Linked DNA regions of Myxococcus guangdongensis. The protein of the gene in region 1 interacts with the protein of each later gene in a pairwise test. Links are inferred from orthologs where the notes say so. Each region holds a gene or a part of one and is shown on either strand. Other genes may lie near its edges. The genes, in order: dnaE and dnaN.

Region 1 (7,729 bases):
GCGGGCCAGCGCGCCAGGTCCGTGCGCACCGCCCGCGTCTCCTTGGGCCCGCCGTCGTACAGCGCCCAGCGCAGGTGGGCCTGGCCGGGGTTCAGCTCGCCGCGCCACTCGCCCGGCGCCACCTCGTAGCGCATGAAGTCGTTGTTCGGCTTCTCCCCGCTGCGGTTGTAGCGGGTGCCGTCCTCGAAGCCGGAGGGGTTGATGCACGGATACACGCGCAGCCCCACGCCGCGCTCCTTCGCGTAGGCCACCACCTCCGGCAGGCGCTCGGCCAGCGTGAGCGGACCCGCGGGCTCCTCGCCATGGAAGCCGGAGGTGATGACCAGCCAACGTTCACCGGGCACGGTGATGCGGAAGAGCGGGTAGGTCTGCCCGCCCTCGATGACGTGTCCATATTCGGCCACTTCACCGAGGTTCTCGAAGGAGCGGATGCGTTGCGCGTAGTCGGTGTACCGGTATCTCACGCCCCCAACCTATGCGCGGTGCGCCTCAGCGCCTACCCATTCCTACCCCCGGGCAGACGAGGGCCGTTGAGTGGGGGACGCGACACTCACTCCAGGCCGGTGCGCTCGCGGAACTCGGTGGCCAGCTCCTTGCGCTGCTCGGGCGTCAGCGTGCCGTGCACCTCCAGCGCGGCGTCCGTCGCCTGGTGGGCGAACGCGCGCAGGGCCTCGATGCGCTCGTCCACCAGCGCGTGGAGCCGCTTCGCGTCGGGCGTGGCGGACTCCAGCTGGCCCACCACCTCCGAGCGCACCCCGCGCTGCTCCGCGGCCAGCTTCGCGCCCTGCTCGAGCAGGCGGTCCTTCACGGCGTGGATGGACTGGCGCTGGGCCTCCGTCGCGTCGAGGTCATCCAGCTTGTCGTTGAGCTTCCACGTCACCACCTGCTTGATGCGCTCGGGGTTGTGGCCCCAGCCGTGGTGCCCTCCGCGAAACGCGAAGCCGCTGAGCAGCACGACGGCGACGACGGCGGAACTGGCGATGGCGAGCTTCTTCATCATGGGTCTTCTCTCCGGCAATGGGGCGCGCGAGGCGGCCCCGGGTGGCTGCGCCGTACTGGCGACGCTGCCCAATGTGCCGGCCGGGTTTTGGGCGCGCTTGTACCGGGCGTGAAGAAACGTGAAGGGCTCCGCCGCCCCGGAGTTCCACCCCCGACGTGCCTGCCTGGACGCCGGATAGGGAGGCGCGCGGAGTCAAGTTCTCCGATGGCCCCGGACCGCCGTTTTCCGTCGGGGTTCGGGCCGCGCAAGAGGCCGATTTTCCGGCCCCTGGGGCCCGCCGACGGAACCTCGAGAGAGAGGGTAGCGAGAGGGCGACACCAAACGTAGTGTTCGCCTCACCATGTCCTTTACCCACCTGCACCTTCACACCCTGTACTCGCTCCTCGATGGGGCCATCCGGATGAAGGACCTCATCAAGACGGTGAAGGAGAAGGGGATGACGAGTGTCGCCGTGACGGACCACGGCAACATGTTCGGCGCCATCGACTTCTACAAGAAGGCGAAGGACGCGGGCATCAAGCCCATCCTCGGCATGGAGGCGTACGTCGCCGGCCCCAAGGGGCGTGAGGACCGCTCGGAGAAGGTCTCCCACCACCTCATCCTCGTGGCGAAGAACGCGGAGGGCTACGCCAACCTGCGCTACCTGTCGTCCACGGCGTACATGCAGGGCTTCTACTACCACCCGCGCATCGACAAGAAGGTGCTCGCCGACCACAGCAAGGGCCTGTTCGCGCTGACGGCGTGCCTGGGCGGCGAGGTGACGAGCGCGTGCTTCCGTGGGGACATGGACCACGCCCGCCGCGCGGCCCAGGAGTACAAGGACATCTTCGAGCCCGGGCACTTCTTCCTGGAGGTGCAGTCCAACGGGATGCCCGAGCAGGACAAGGCCAACGTCAACCTGATGCAGCTGTCGCGGGATCTGGACATCCCGCTGTGCGCCACCGCGGACGCGCACTACATCAAGCGCGAGGACGCGCGCGCGCACGAGCTGCTCATGTGCATCGCCAGCGGCAAGACGCTGGCGGACAACAAGCGCCTGAAGCACGCCACGGACAAGCTCTACGTCACCAGCCCCACGGAGATGCTGGAGTTCTTCAAGGACACACCCGAGGCGGTCCACAACACCCAGCGCATCGCCGAGCAGTGCAACCTGGAGCTCAAGCTGGGCAAGCCGATGCTGCCCACCTTCAAGGTGCCCGACAGCCACACGCCGGACAGCTTCATGGCGGAGCTGGCCTACGAGGGCCTGCGCGAGCGCTTCACCGAGCTGGCGGCCACGGTGACGTACCCCATCGACCGCGAGCAGTACCAGGCACGCCTGACGCTGGAGCTCGGCGTCATCCAGAAGATGGGCTTCAGCGGCTACTTCCTCATCGTCCAGGACTTCATCAACTGGGCGAAGAAGATGGGCATCCCCGTGGGGCCGGGCCGTGGCTCCGGCGCCGGCAGCCTCGTGGCGTACGCGCTGCGAATCACGGACGTGGACCCCATCCCGTACAACCTCCTGTTCGAGCGCTTCCTGAATCCGGAGCGCGTGTCGATGCCCGACTTCGATATCGACTTCTGCCAGGACCGGCGCGACGAGGTCATCCAGTACGTCGGCCGCAAGTACGGCGAGATGAACGTGGGGCAGATCATCACCTTCGGCTCCTTGAAGGCCAAGAGCGTGCTGCGCGACGTGTGCCGCGTGTTCGCGCTGCCCTTCAGCGAGGGTGACCGCATCGCGAAGCTGGTGCCGGAGGTGCTCAACATCACCTTGAAGGAGGCCATCGAGATGGAGCCTCGCCTCAAGGAGATGATGGAGAAGCCCAGCAACATCGGCGAGGTGGAGGGCAAGCCCGTCACGACGAAGGACGTGCTCGAAATCGCGCTCGCGCTGGAGGGCCTGCACCGCCAGCCCGGCATGCACGCGGCCGGCGTGGTCATCGCCGACAAGCCGCTGTGGGAGTTCGTGCCCGTCTACCAGCCGCCGGGTGAGAAGACGCTCATCACCCAGTTCGCCAAGGACGAGGTGGAGGCGGCGGGCCTGGTGAAGTTCGACTTCCTCGGCCTGAAGACGCTGACGGTGATTCAGCACGGCCTGGACCTGGTCAAGCGCAACCACGGCAAGGACATCCCGCGCCACGAGATTCCGCTCAACGACGACAAGGTCTGGGAGCTGATGGCCAAGGGCGACACGGCCGGCGTCTTCCAGATGGAGTCCAGCGGCTTCACGGAAATGGTGGTGAAGCTCAAGCCGTCCTGCTTCGAAGACGTCATCGCCGCCGGCGCGCTCTACCGCCCGGGTCCTCTGGACTCCGGCATGGTGGATGTCTTCATCAACCGCAAGCACGGCCGCGAGAAGGTGTCGTATCCGCACCCCGCGCTGGAGCCGGTGCTCAAGGACACCTACGGCGTCATCGTGTACCAGGAGCAGGTGATGCAGATTTCGCAGGTCCTGGGTGGCTACACCCTGGGCCGCGCGGACCTGCTTCGCCGCGCCATGGGCAAGAAGAAGGCCGAGGTCATGCAGGCCGAGCGCGCCGGCTTCCTCGAGGGGTGCGCGAAGAACAACGTCGACCTGAAGGTCGCCGGTGAAATCTTCGACCTGATGGAGAAGTTCGCCGAGTACGGCTTCAACAAGAGCCACTCGGCGGCGTATGGCCTCGTCACGATTCACACGGCGTGGCTGAAGGCCCATTACCCGTGCGAGTTCATGGCGGCCCTTCTCTCCAGCGAGAAGGACAACACGGACAAGGTGGTGAAGCACATCGGCGAGGCGCGCGAGTCGGGCCTCCAGGTGCTGCCGCCGGATGTGAATCAGTCGGACCTGCAGTTCGGCGCGGTGGACGGGAAGATCCGCTTCGGGTTGGGCGGCATCAAGGGCGTGGGTGAGGGCGCCATCGAGTCCATCCTGGACGCGCGCAAGGACGGGCACTTCAAGAGCCTGTTCGACTTCTGCGAGCGCGTGGACAGCCGCAAGGTGAACCGCAAGGTGCTCGAGGCGCTGGTGAAGGCGGGCTCGTTCGACTTCGAGAAGCGGCCGCGTCGGCAGATCTTCGACACGATTGAGAAGGCGATGAACCGGGGCTCGGCCAGCCAGAAGGACAAGGCGGCGGGGCAGAGCTCGTTGTTCGGGATGCTGGCGGGGCCGGCCACGGGTGGTGGAGGGCTGAAGGACGACTACGTGGTGGTAGAGGAGTGGTCGGAGAAGGAGCGGCTGGCGCTGGAGAAGGAGGCCATCGGCTTCTACGTGTCGGGCCATCCGCTGCATCAGTACGACAAGGAGCTCAAGCGCTACGCGAAGCCGATTACCTCGGTGCAGCGCGCGCGCAAGGACGACAAGCTCACGGTGGCGGGCGTCGTCACGGTGCTGCGCGAGCGGCCCACGAAGACGGGCAAGCGCATGGCGTGGGTGACGATCGAGGACTTGTCGGGCTCCATCGAGCTGGTGTGCTTCCCGGGCAAGGAGGGGACGCGCAGCGTGATGGGGAGCAACGGCAAGTGGACGAAGCAGGGGCCCAAGCCGGGGTTCGAGAACTGGGAGCACCTGCTGAAGTCGGACGACCCGATTCTGGTGACGGGGACGGTGCAGATCAGCCAGCGTGACGAGGACTCGCCCACGCCGGAGCTCATCGTGGACAACATCCAGAGCCTGAAGGAGGTCCGTGAGAAGCGCACCAAGCGGCTGGAGTTGCGGGTGCCGGCGGACCTGCTGACGGAGGACCGGGTGGCGAAGCTCAACGAGCTGGCGAAGAAGTACGCGGGGGCCACGCCCGTGGCCGTCAGCGTGCTGTTCCCCGGTGAAGCGGAGGCGCTCATCGGGAACACGTCCCTGAAGGTCCAGGTTCATGACGACCTGCTGCTCGCCGTGGACCGACTGTTCGGGATGAAGGTGGTCGAGTTCGGGTGATGAAGGGGCGCTGTCACGCGCCGCTTTCGCGCGGGTGAGGTACGGTGCGCTCACTCTCGCGGGAGGCCGTGATGGACGCCACGTACAAGTCGCTGCGCATCGAGAAGGCGGATGGAGTCGCCGAGGTGGTTCTGCTGGGCCCCGGGCGAGGCAACGCCATGGGCCCGGACTTCTGGCGGGAGATGCCGGAGGCCATCCGCGCGCTCGATGATGATGAGTCCGTCCGCGTGGTGCTCGTCCGTGGCAACGGGGACCACTTCACCTACGGCCTGGACCTCATGGGCATGATGGAGTCCCTGGGGCCGCTGCTCACTGGCGACAACAACCTCGCCCTCGAGCGCACCCGGCTGCTCAAGCTCATCGGCGACATGCAGCAGGCCACCGAGGGCGTCGCCCGCTGTCGCAAGCCCTTCATCGCCGCCGTGCACGGCTGGTGCATCGGTGGAGGCATGGACCTCATCGCCGCGTGCGACTTCCGCTACTGCTCACGCGACGCGAAGTTCTCCCTGCGCGAGGTGAAGGTCGGCATCGTCGCGGACCTGGGCGCCCTGCAGCGCCTGCCTCGCATCATTGGCGAGGGTCACACCCGCGAACTCGCCTATACCGGTGGTGACGTGGACGCCGAGCGCGCCCTTCGCATGGGGCTCGTCAACGAGGTGTTCTCCTCCGCCGAGGAGATGCTCATCCAGGCCCGCGCCACCGCGCGTCGCATCGCCGAGAATCCGCCCCTCGTCGTCCAGGGCGCCAAGCAGGTCATGGAGTTCTGCGCCGACAAGTCCACGGCCGATGGCCTGCGCTACGTCGCCGTGTGGAACTCCGCCTTCCTCCAGTCCCACGACCTCGCCGAGGCTTTCTCCGCCTTCGCCGAGCGTCGCCCGGCGAAGTTCCTCGGCCGCTGATTCCACTGACGTCCAGCCCTGGGAGTCACACGGCATGACGGAGACGGTTGGCTTGCTGGGTTATGGGCGCTTCGGTCGCGCCCTCTCGGGGCTGCTCGCGGACGCGGGCATTCCCCACCGCGTTCATGACCCGAAGCTCGACGAGGTTCCTCCCAAGCTGCAGGCCGGCTCACTCGCGGACCTTGCCGCGCGCTCCACCGTTCTCGTGTTGGCGATGCCCGTCACCGCCATGCACGACGCGCTGACTTCGCTTCGCCCCCTGCTGTCACCCACCCAATTCGTCATCGATGTGGGCAGCGTGAAGGTGAGCCCCGTGCAGGCGCTCGCCACTGTTCTGGGACGCGACATTCCTTGGGTCGGGACGCATCCGCTCTTCGGTCCCGCGAGCCTCGCGCGCGGTGATGCCCGGCGCACCGTGGTGTGTCCCAACTCGCTGCACCCCGAGGCTGCGCAGCGGGCCCGCGCGCTGTTCGAGCGGCTCGGCTGTGACGTGACGGAGATGGCCCCCGAGGCGCACGACGCGCTGATGGCCCGTACGCACGTGCTCACGTTCTTCCTGGCGCACGGGCTCGTGAAGGCCGGAGTGGGGAAGGGCATCCCCTTCGCTCCGCCCAGCTTCCAGCCCGTGGCCCGACTCGAAGAGTACGCGCGCACCGAGGTGCCCCACCTCTTCAACGTCGTGCAGTCGGAGAACCCCTACGCCCGCGAGGCTCGCGCGGAGTTGCTCGCGGCCCTCACCGAGCTCCACCAAGGACTCGAGGCCTCCGCCAAGGCCGTGCGCAGCCCCACCGCGCCTCCCGCCCTGCTCGACGTGCGTCAGCGCATCGACCAGGTCGACCGTGAGCTGGTGTCACTGCTCGCGCGCCGCGCTCGACTCGTCCAGGACGCGGCCCGCGTGAAGTCCGAGCACGGGCTGCCATTCCCCGACGCGGAGCGGGAATCCTCCATGCTCGACACCCGACGCGCGTGGGCCGAGCACGACGGACTCCACACTGGCTCCATCGACGAGGTCTTCCACGCCGTGCTGCGGCTGTGTCGAGACACCGTCAACAGACCCGACGAGGAACCCTGACCCTCAGCGCTGCACGGTGAACGTGGGGTTCAACACCTTCATCGTCCCCTTCGTCACCCCGAACTGCTCGTGCACGGCCGCGCGGCGCACCGTCTCGGCCGGAGAGATTCTCCCCGCGAGCAGCTCCTGATACGCGCCCAGCACGCGCGTGGCCTCCTCGCGAGACTCGCGGACGAACTCCACGCGGAACCGCTGCACCCCACGGGCCAGCAGGGACGGCACCAGCGACGCCGCGCTCTGTGCCTGCGCGTTGAACACCGTGTTCCGGCACCCCACGTCCACCACCACCGGATGCTCCAGGCCCTTGTGGTCGCGCAGCGACAGCCGGTGCTTCTCACACGGCCGGCCACAGCTGCGGTAGTCACGCCCGTGCGACAGCGTGTGCGAATACACGCAGTGCTCCGTGTGGAACGTGGAGATGTGGTGGTGCACCGTCACCGCGAAGCGCTCCGCCGGCAGGTGCTCCAGCATCGCCCCCAACTGCACCGCGTCCAAATCATGCGCGAACGTCAGCGTGTTCAACCCCAACCCCAACAGGTGCAACGCCGTCACGGAGTTGGTGACGTTGAGCGAGAAGTCCCCATGCAGTGCGGGCCGCGTCTCGCCCGGAGCGAACGGACGCTCCAGGAAATGCATCATCGCGCCCCAGTGCCGCGCGAGCACCGCGTCCGGCTTGAGCTTCGCGATGCGCGCGTCGTAGCCCTCCTCGCCGGGCTTCTGCACCCGCACTGTCGCGATGGTCACCTTCAACCCCGCCGACTTCGCCCGCTCCACCGCGCGCTGGAGCCCCACCAGCTCCATCCAGTCCAGCTCCACCTCCGCCAGCCCCGCGGCAATCACCGCCTCCAACTGCTCGTCCGTCCGGC
Region 2 (6,516 bases), on another replicon or contig:
TGGATGGGATGACGCTGGAGGAGACGGCGCGCGAGGTGGGCCTGTCCGTGTCCGGTGTGCGCAAGCGCCTGCGCGCGCTGACGTCCGTGTTGCAGGAGCTCGAGCTGGAGGCCGCATGACTTCCCCCCAACGCACCCCGGACTGGCTGCTGGAGCGAATCCTGTTGGGTGAGCTGCCCCCCGACGAACTGGCCGCCGCGCGAGCGCGGCTCGAAGCGGAGCCCGAGGGGCGCGCGCGCCTGGCCGCGCTGGAGGCCGACACGCGCGCCACCCTGGCGCGGCTCCCCGCCGAGCGTGTGGCCCGCGAGGTGGATGCGCGATTTCGCCGAGGCGCCGAGCGCCCTGCGTCCCGTCCCGCCTGGCTGACGCCGGCGTTGGGCATGGTGCCCGTGCTGGCGGCGCTCGCGCTGTTCATGGTGGTGAAGCCGTCGTCGCGGCCCGCGGACGGCGTGGACGCGCCGGTGGCCGGGTGGGACACGGAGACCACGCGCTCCAAGGGCCTGAAGCCGAAGCTGGAGGTGCACCGTCAGCGGGGGCAGGCGGACGAGATGCTCCCGGACGGCGCGCGCGCGGCGCCGGGGGACGTGGTGCAGCTGGCGTACGTCGCGGCGGGACAGGCGCACGGCGTCATCCTCTCCGTGGACGGGCGGGGCTCCGTCACGCTGCACGCGCCCGAGCACGGGGCCCAGGCCGCCACGTTGTCCCCCTCCGGCACACAGCGGCTGCCAGGGGCCTACGAGCTGGACGACGCGCCGCGCTTCGAGCGCTTCTTCCTGGTCACCTCGGACGCGCCCTTCGCGGTGGAGCCGGTGGTGGAGGCGGCCCGGCGGCTGGCGGTGTCGGCCGGGGCCGACACCTCGTCGCTCATGTTGCCCGAGGGCTTGACGCAGGTGTCCTTCACGCTTCAAAAGAAGGAGTGATGAATCCCCGAGCCCTTCTCGCACTGTGGCTGTGGGCGGGGGTGGCGGTCGCCGAGGTCCGGGCGGCGCGTCCCCTCGCGATGGAGGAGGGTGAAGGTGCGTTCGCGCAGTCGGCGGACCCCAACCCGGAGCCGGGCCGCCGCGGGCTGCGCAAGGGCAACGTCCACATGGAGCTGTGGTCGAGCGACATCCAGCTCGCCAACCTCGCGGTGAAGCTGGGTGGTGGCCCCTTCTACCTGACGCTGCTCGCGGGCATCGAACCGGGCAGCCGCGACGAGGCCCGCTTCAACTTCGGCCTGGGCGTGGGCGGGCACATCGTGCTGTCGCACCGCTTCTGGTTGGACCTGGACGTGACGGGCGGCGCGGTGCAGCCGGTGCAGAAGCCGCTCGAGGGCGACGGCGGCAACGTGCTGGGCCAGCTTCGCTTGATGCTGGGCGTCCAGGTGATGCCGCGCTTCGCGGTGTTCGTCGGCCCCACGTACAACGCGTGGCTCGTGTGGGGACAGCCGGACTTCGCGTCGGTGACGCGCATCTCCGTGAGCGAGAGCCACCCGAAGGCCGACAAGCGCTTGCAGCACTGGCCCGGCCTCCAGCTGGGTCTGCACTTCTGACGGCTACTCCACCTTGCTGGCGCGCAGCACCGTGGCGTCGCCCGCGGGCCCCGCCTTGGCGCGCGTCTCCAGCGTGGCGCGGATGCGCAGGCCGCCGCTGGTGGTCTGCTGCATGAGCGACTCCATCTGCTGCTCGTTGCCGCCCGTCACCGCCGTCAGGTCCAGCTCGTGGACGGGAATCGCGTCCATGCCCGGCTTGTCCGCCAGCACCGCGTTGTACGAGGGGCAGGGCGGGGCGATGCACCGGATGCCGCTGTCCGTGACGATGTAGACGGCGCTCTCACCCGCCTTGGCCTCGCCGCCGTTGCCGGAGGAGGGCGGCGGGGCGACGGGGGTGCCGCTGCGGTCATTGTCGGGGGCGGCGTTCTCGGCGGCCGGGCGGGTGTCGCCCGAGGAGGGCGTACCGGGCTCGCCCGCGGCCGACGACGAGGAGGCGGACGGCTTGCTGCATCCAGCGGCGAAGCCCAGCGCGAGGGCGGCGAGCAACAGCGGGCGGACGTTCATGGGAAGCTCCGGAAGGCGGGAAGGCACCTAGTGTCCATCGCCCCCGGCGATTGGGCCAGTCTCCCGTTCACCCGGCTGACTGGCGGTCAATTGGACTGTCCGTGGCTGAATGCCCGTACAGCGCGGGTAGGGTGGCTGATGGGGGTGAGTTGACGTCCTGACGGCGGGATTCGCACTGTTTTGTCGCGTTGACCCGCTCGTACTCACGGGCTACATCGACCCCCCTGATCGGCCCCCTCCGGGGGGCCGGGATTCAAGGACGCCCTCCGATGGAATTCCGCATCGCCGCCGACGAGCTGAAGAAGGCCCTCTACCGCGCCCAGGGCATCGTGGAGCGCAAGACGACGATGCCCATCCTGGCCAACGTGCTCGTCAACGCGACGAAGGGCGGCATCACCGTCACCGCGTTCGACCTGGACATCGGCATCGTGTCCGAGCACCCCGCCGAGGTCATCAAGACGGGCGCCGTCACGCTGAGCGCCAAGTACGTCTTCGACATCGTGCAGAACCTGCCGGACGCGCAGGTGACGCTCAAGAAGCTGGCGAACAACTACGTGGACATCGCCAGTGGTTCGGCCCACTTCAAGATTGTCGGCATGGCGGCGGAGGAGTACCCCAAGCTGCCCAAGGAGGAGAACGCCCCGCTGGTGCAGGTGGGCGGCAACACCCTCCTGGAGATGATCAAGAAGACCCAGTTCGCCATCTCCAGCGATGAGACGCGCTACATCCTGAACGGCGTCTTCTTCGAGCCCCAGACCCACGGCAAGGTCCGCATGGTGGCCACGGACGGTCACCGGCTGTCGCTCATCGAGCGGGAGCTGACGGGGGACTTCAAGCTCAAGAGCGGCGTCATCATCCCGCGCAAGGGGCTGATGGAGCTCAAGCGCCTGTTGGACGAGGCGCCGGACGCGGAGTGCCACCTGGGGTTCGCGGAGAACTCGGCGCTCTTCAAGAAGCCGGGCCTGACGATGGTGATGCGGCTCATCGACGGGCAGTTCCCCGAGTACCAGCGGGTGATTCCGAAGGAGGGCGAGAAGGTCGTCCTCGTGCCCAAGGTCAGGCTGCTGGAGGGGCTCAAGCGCATCGCGCTGTTGTCCGCGGACAAGAGCAACGCGGTGCGAATCGGGCTGGCGGAGAACAAGCTCATCATCACCGCGAGCAACCCGGACCTGGGCGAGGCGCGCGACGAGGTGGAGCTGGCGTACCAGGGCAAGGACATCACGGTGGGCTTCAACGCGCGCTACCTGATGGACGTGCTCGCGGTGACGGACACGGACGAGGTGAGCTTCGAGCTGGGTGACGAGCACAGCCCGGGCGTGCTGCACGCGCCGGGGGACCGCACGTTCACCGCGGTGGTCATGCCGATGCGCGTCTGAGTCGGCCAAGGCCGGCGTGTCGCCGTGCGAGCCCATGCGTCTCCGAGCCTCCGAGGCCGGACCGCATGGGCTTTTTCGTGGGCGCGAAGAAGAGGGGACGGCTCCGCGCTCGCCTGGTCGTGGAGTCCGGGTCCCCGCGCGGCTCGCGTGATGCCTCATTCTGGACGGGGACCGCGCGGGGTGTGCGCTCAGGAGGGCAGGGCGAGGTCCCAGGTGACACATCGTGCACGCTCTCCGAGGAGAGCGGGGCCGGGGGCCTGCGGGATGCGGGGCGCGCTTTTATAGTGAGGCCGTGGCCACGCACCCGGACAACCTGCGCGCACGACTGGAGGACCGCGCGGACCTCCTGGAGGCCACGCGCCTGCGCTACGTCGCCCTGCGCGGCATGTTGGATGCCTTCTTCTGGAAGGACCGGGTGCGCGCGCACTTCGAGCTGCTTCGCGAGGTGGCCCAGGTGCAGCCCGAAGTCGACGCCACGCTCGCCGCGCTCCAGCGTCGCGCCACCGCCGAGAGCTGGCCGCGCGACGCCGCGCCCATGAAGTTGATGGCCGAGGTGACGCGGCTGCGGGACGCCGTGCAGCAGGTGGCCCGGAAGCGACTGCCGGAGGCGGAGCGCGCGTCGTCGCTGGGCGAGATGTTGCTGGGGCTCGAGGAGGTGGTGCTGGAGGCGGGGCCGCTGCTCGGCCGACGCACGTGGGCACGGGCCATCGAGCTGTTGCCACGCAACCTCCCGGAGCTGCGCGCCGCGTGCGCCGCGGCCGAGGTGTTCGAGCGCGTGTTCAAGCGGCCCTCGCAGCCGGGGGCCCTGCCCTTCAGCGAGGCGGAGGCGGATGAGCTGCGTCGCGCCCTGCCACTCGCGGAGTCCGCGCTGGGCGCGCTGTGGGCGCGGCTGGAGCACTTCGACACCAGCGGGCGGGTGAAGGAGTTCCTGTCGCGCCGGGCCTCGCGTACGCCGCTGCATGCGCCTCGGAGCGGGCCGGAGCTGGTGCTGCACGCGGCCTTCTGGCACGGCGTGGCGCGGGCGAGGTTGCGCGCGTTGCTGGAGGCGCGCCTTGCGCCCGTGTTGCCACTGGAGCCAGAGGTGCCCGCGCTGCTGCCGTGGATTGCCGCGCGCGAGGCCGCTTCGGGAGGCGAGGCGAAGCTCGGCGCGGGGGAGTCCTTCGACGAGGGACGCGCGGGTCTGTTCGAGCTGGCCGCGGAGCTGGCGTCACTGTCCCACGAGCGCCCCACGGGCGCGTGGAACGAGGAGGCCGCGTGGACGCGGCTGTGGAGCGCGGCGCGGCGAGCACGTGACGAGAGCGGCACGGACGTGGAGCGACTGCGCGATGCCTTGCGCCTGTTCGTCATCCTCCGTGGCACGGAGCAGACCCCGGCCCGACTGTTCTCGCCATCGCGCGCGTCACCCCGTGCCTCCGAGGAGCCAGGGCGCGACGTGCGGGACATGAAGGACCTGCCCGCGCTGGTCCAGGCCGCGAGGCACGCGGCCACGCGCCAGGGCTGAGCGGATGCCCCGACGCGTCGGACCTGTCTGAGGACGCACGCTCAGCGCATCGCGAGGCGCACGCCACGCCGCGACGTGCTCGTCGTTGCGCGAGGCCCCATGCGCGGCCCCCGCGTGCATGGGCCTCCCGCGATGAAGGCGAGAGGCCCGGTCCGTCATGCCTCCGCGGGGCGATGGGACACCAGCGGCATCAACCGCGACGCGATGGCCGCCACCAGCGCATCCTCGGCGAACGCCGCCGCCATGCTCGGCACGCGGAACCGGGTCGTGGCCAGCTTGCGCAGCGAATAGAACGTCCACGTCGACGCCGCCGCCGCGAGCCCACCCAGCGCCGCCGCGAGCACCACGCGCCTTCGCGTCTGCCCCGACGCCGACGTCGCCGCGGCCACCGCGCCCATGAAGATGCGGCCCGTCATCGGCACCAGCTTCACGCGTGCGGGCGTCGTCGGCAGCTTGTCCCCCACCAGCTCCCCGAGCGTCAGCACCTCCAACACCCGAGGCACCCAGGGTTTCGACAGCGCGACGGACAGCGGGTCCGTCCTCGGCTCCGGAGACTCCGCCAGCCGATGGCTCACCAGCGCCGGCGCGCTCATGCTCCGCATCCCCGCCATCACTCCCAGCCCGACGGGCGTCAACCAGTGTCCTCGTTGCACGGCTTCCACCTCCTCTTCGAGTTGTGACTTCAGTCGCCCCGGTGCCCGCTGCGCGAAGAAGCGCACCGGCCCCAACTCCTCCAGCTCATGGCCGGAGTGGTCCACCTTGCCGTGCTCCGCGGGCCGCCCCGCGAGCTCCGGGTGATGCCACGTCAACGCGCGCAGACGCGCATGCGTCAGCCGATGCCACGCGCGCTGATACCGCCGCCCCACCACCGTGAAGCCCACCCGGCTCCACCAGGTGGGGAACCGCCCGGGCCGCCACGCCGCCTCGATGTGGAAGCGCACCTCGCCCGTCTCGTGACTCTTGCGCAGGAGGAACCACTCGCGCCCCTCCTCGATGTGGCCCCCCAGCGTCTCGAAGCTGAAGCCGAACACGCTGCACGTCTCCCCATGCTCCTCGCGCGTATCCCCCACGCGCGCGGCGCACAGGAAGCGCAGCCGCTGCGCCAGCGACTTGAGCTCCAGCAGCACCGTGCGCCCATGCAGCGGCGAGTCCGCGTTGAAGTGCCAGCGCACGATGCGCGGGTCCGAGAAGTCGAACGTCTCCAGCACCCCCTTCGCGCGCGCGAAGAGCCCATCCGCCACCGGCAATCCCGGCGCCTCGCGGCCCAACGAGGCCACCGAGTGCACCTGGTTCCATCCGCCCTCCAGCGTCATCTCCCCCGACGCCGCCTCGAAGTTGCGCGAGAGCGCCCGCGCCGCCTCCAGCCTCGGAGCCAGCTCCTCGTCCGTCCAACCCGAGAGCCATCGCCACTCAATCATCGGCTTCGTCTCCTCGCGCGAGGAACGTGGGACCCGCCGTCACGTCGCCCCCCTGGGGCTCGTCTTCCAGCTCCGCCGTCTCCGCGTGGATGACACCCACCACGCCCTCGCCCGTGGACACCGCCACGCGCAGCACGAACTCCGTCCAGGTGTTGGTCTGCATCGCCTCGCCCCCCGCCACGAAGCC

What was found.
Region 2: the proteins of dnaE (region 1) and dnaN interact in binary tests that used the Escherichia coli proteins (3 or more experiments, as listed by UniProt). The link is inferred for Myxococcus guangdongensis from one-to-one orthologs.

What each region holds. Positions count from the first base shown.
Region 1 is NZ_JAJVKW010000008.1:163,864-171,592, reverse strand. The notes cover bases 1,029-5,092. They hold dnaE (DNA polymerase III subunit alpha), read left to right. Parts: upstream 1,029-1,340; coding sequence 1,341-4,892; downstream 4,893-5,092. Other genes in these bases: LXT21_RS24610 (crotonase/enoyl-CoA hydratase family protein), read left to right, coding at 4,964-5,092. In the rest of the region: LXT21_RS24625 (M14 family metallopeptidase), read right to left, coding at 1-464; LXT21_RS24620 (Spy/CpxP family protein refolding chaperone), read right to left, coding at 551-1,000; more of LXT21_RS24610, read left to right, coding at 5,093-5,791; LXT21_RS24605 (prephenate dehydrogenase/arogenate dehydrogenase family protein), read left to right, coding at 5,826-6,863; LXT21_RS24600 (peptidase U32 family protein), read right to left, coding at 6,867-7,729. UniProt on the Escherichia coli protein: DNA polymerase III is a complex, multichain enzyme responsible for most of the replicative synthesis in bacteria. This DNA polymerase also exhibits 3' to 5' exonuclease activity. The alpha chain is the DNA polymerase catalytic subunit.
Region 2 is NZ_JAJVKW010000011.1:270,861-277,376, reverse strand. The notes cover bases 1,506-4,356. They hold dnaN (DNA polymerase III subunit beta), read left to right. Parts: upstream 1,506-2,303; coding sequence 2,304-3,410; downstream 3,411-4,356. Other genes in these bases: LXT21_RS30760 (hypothetical protein), read left to right, coding at 3,703-4,356; LXT21_RS30770 (DUF6748 domain-containing protein), read right to left, coding at 1,534-2,034; LXT21_RS30775 (peptidase), read left to right, coding at 1,506-1,530. Outside these bases: LXT21_RS30785 (RNA polymerase sigma factor), read left to right, coding at 1-119; LXT21_RS30780 (ActD-like protein), read left to right, coding at 116-919; more of LXT21_RS30775, read left to right, coding at 919-1,505; more of LXT21_RS30760, read left to right, coding at 4,357-4,911; LXT21_RS30755 (DUF1990 family protein), read right to left, coding at 5,067-6,329; LXT21_RS30750 (DUF1990 family protein), read right to left, coding at 6,322-6,516. UniProt on the Escherichia coli protein: Confers DNA tethering and processivity to DNA polymerases and other proteins. Acts as a clamp, forming a ring around DNA (a reaction catalyzed by the clamp-loading complex) which diffuses in an ATP-independent manner freely and bidirectionally along dsDNA.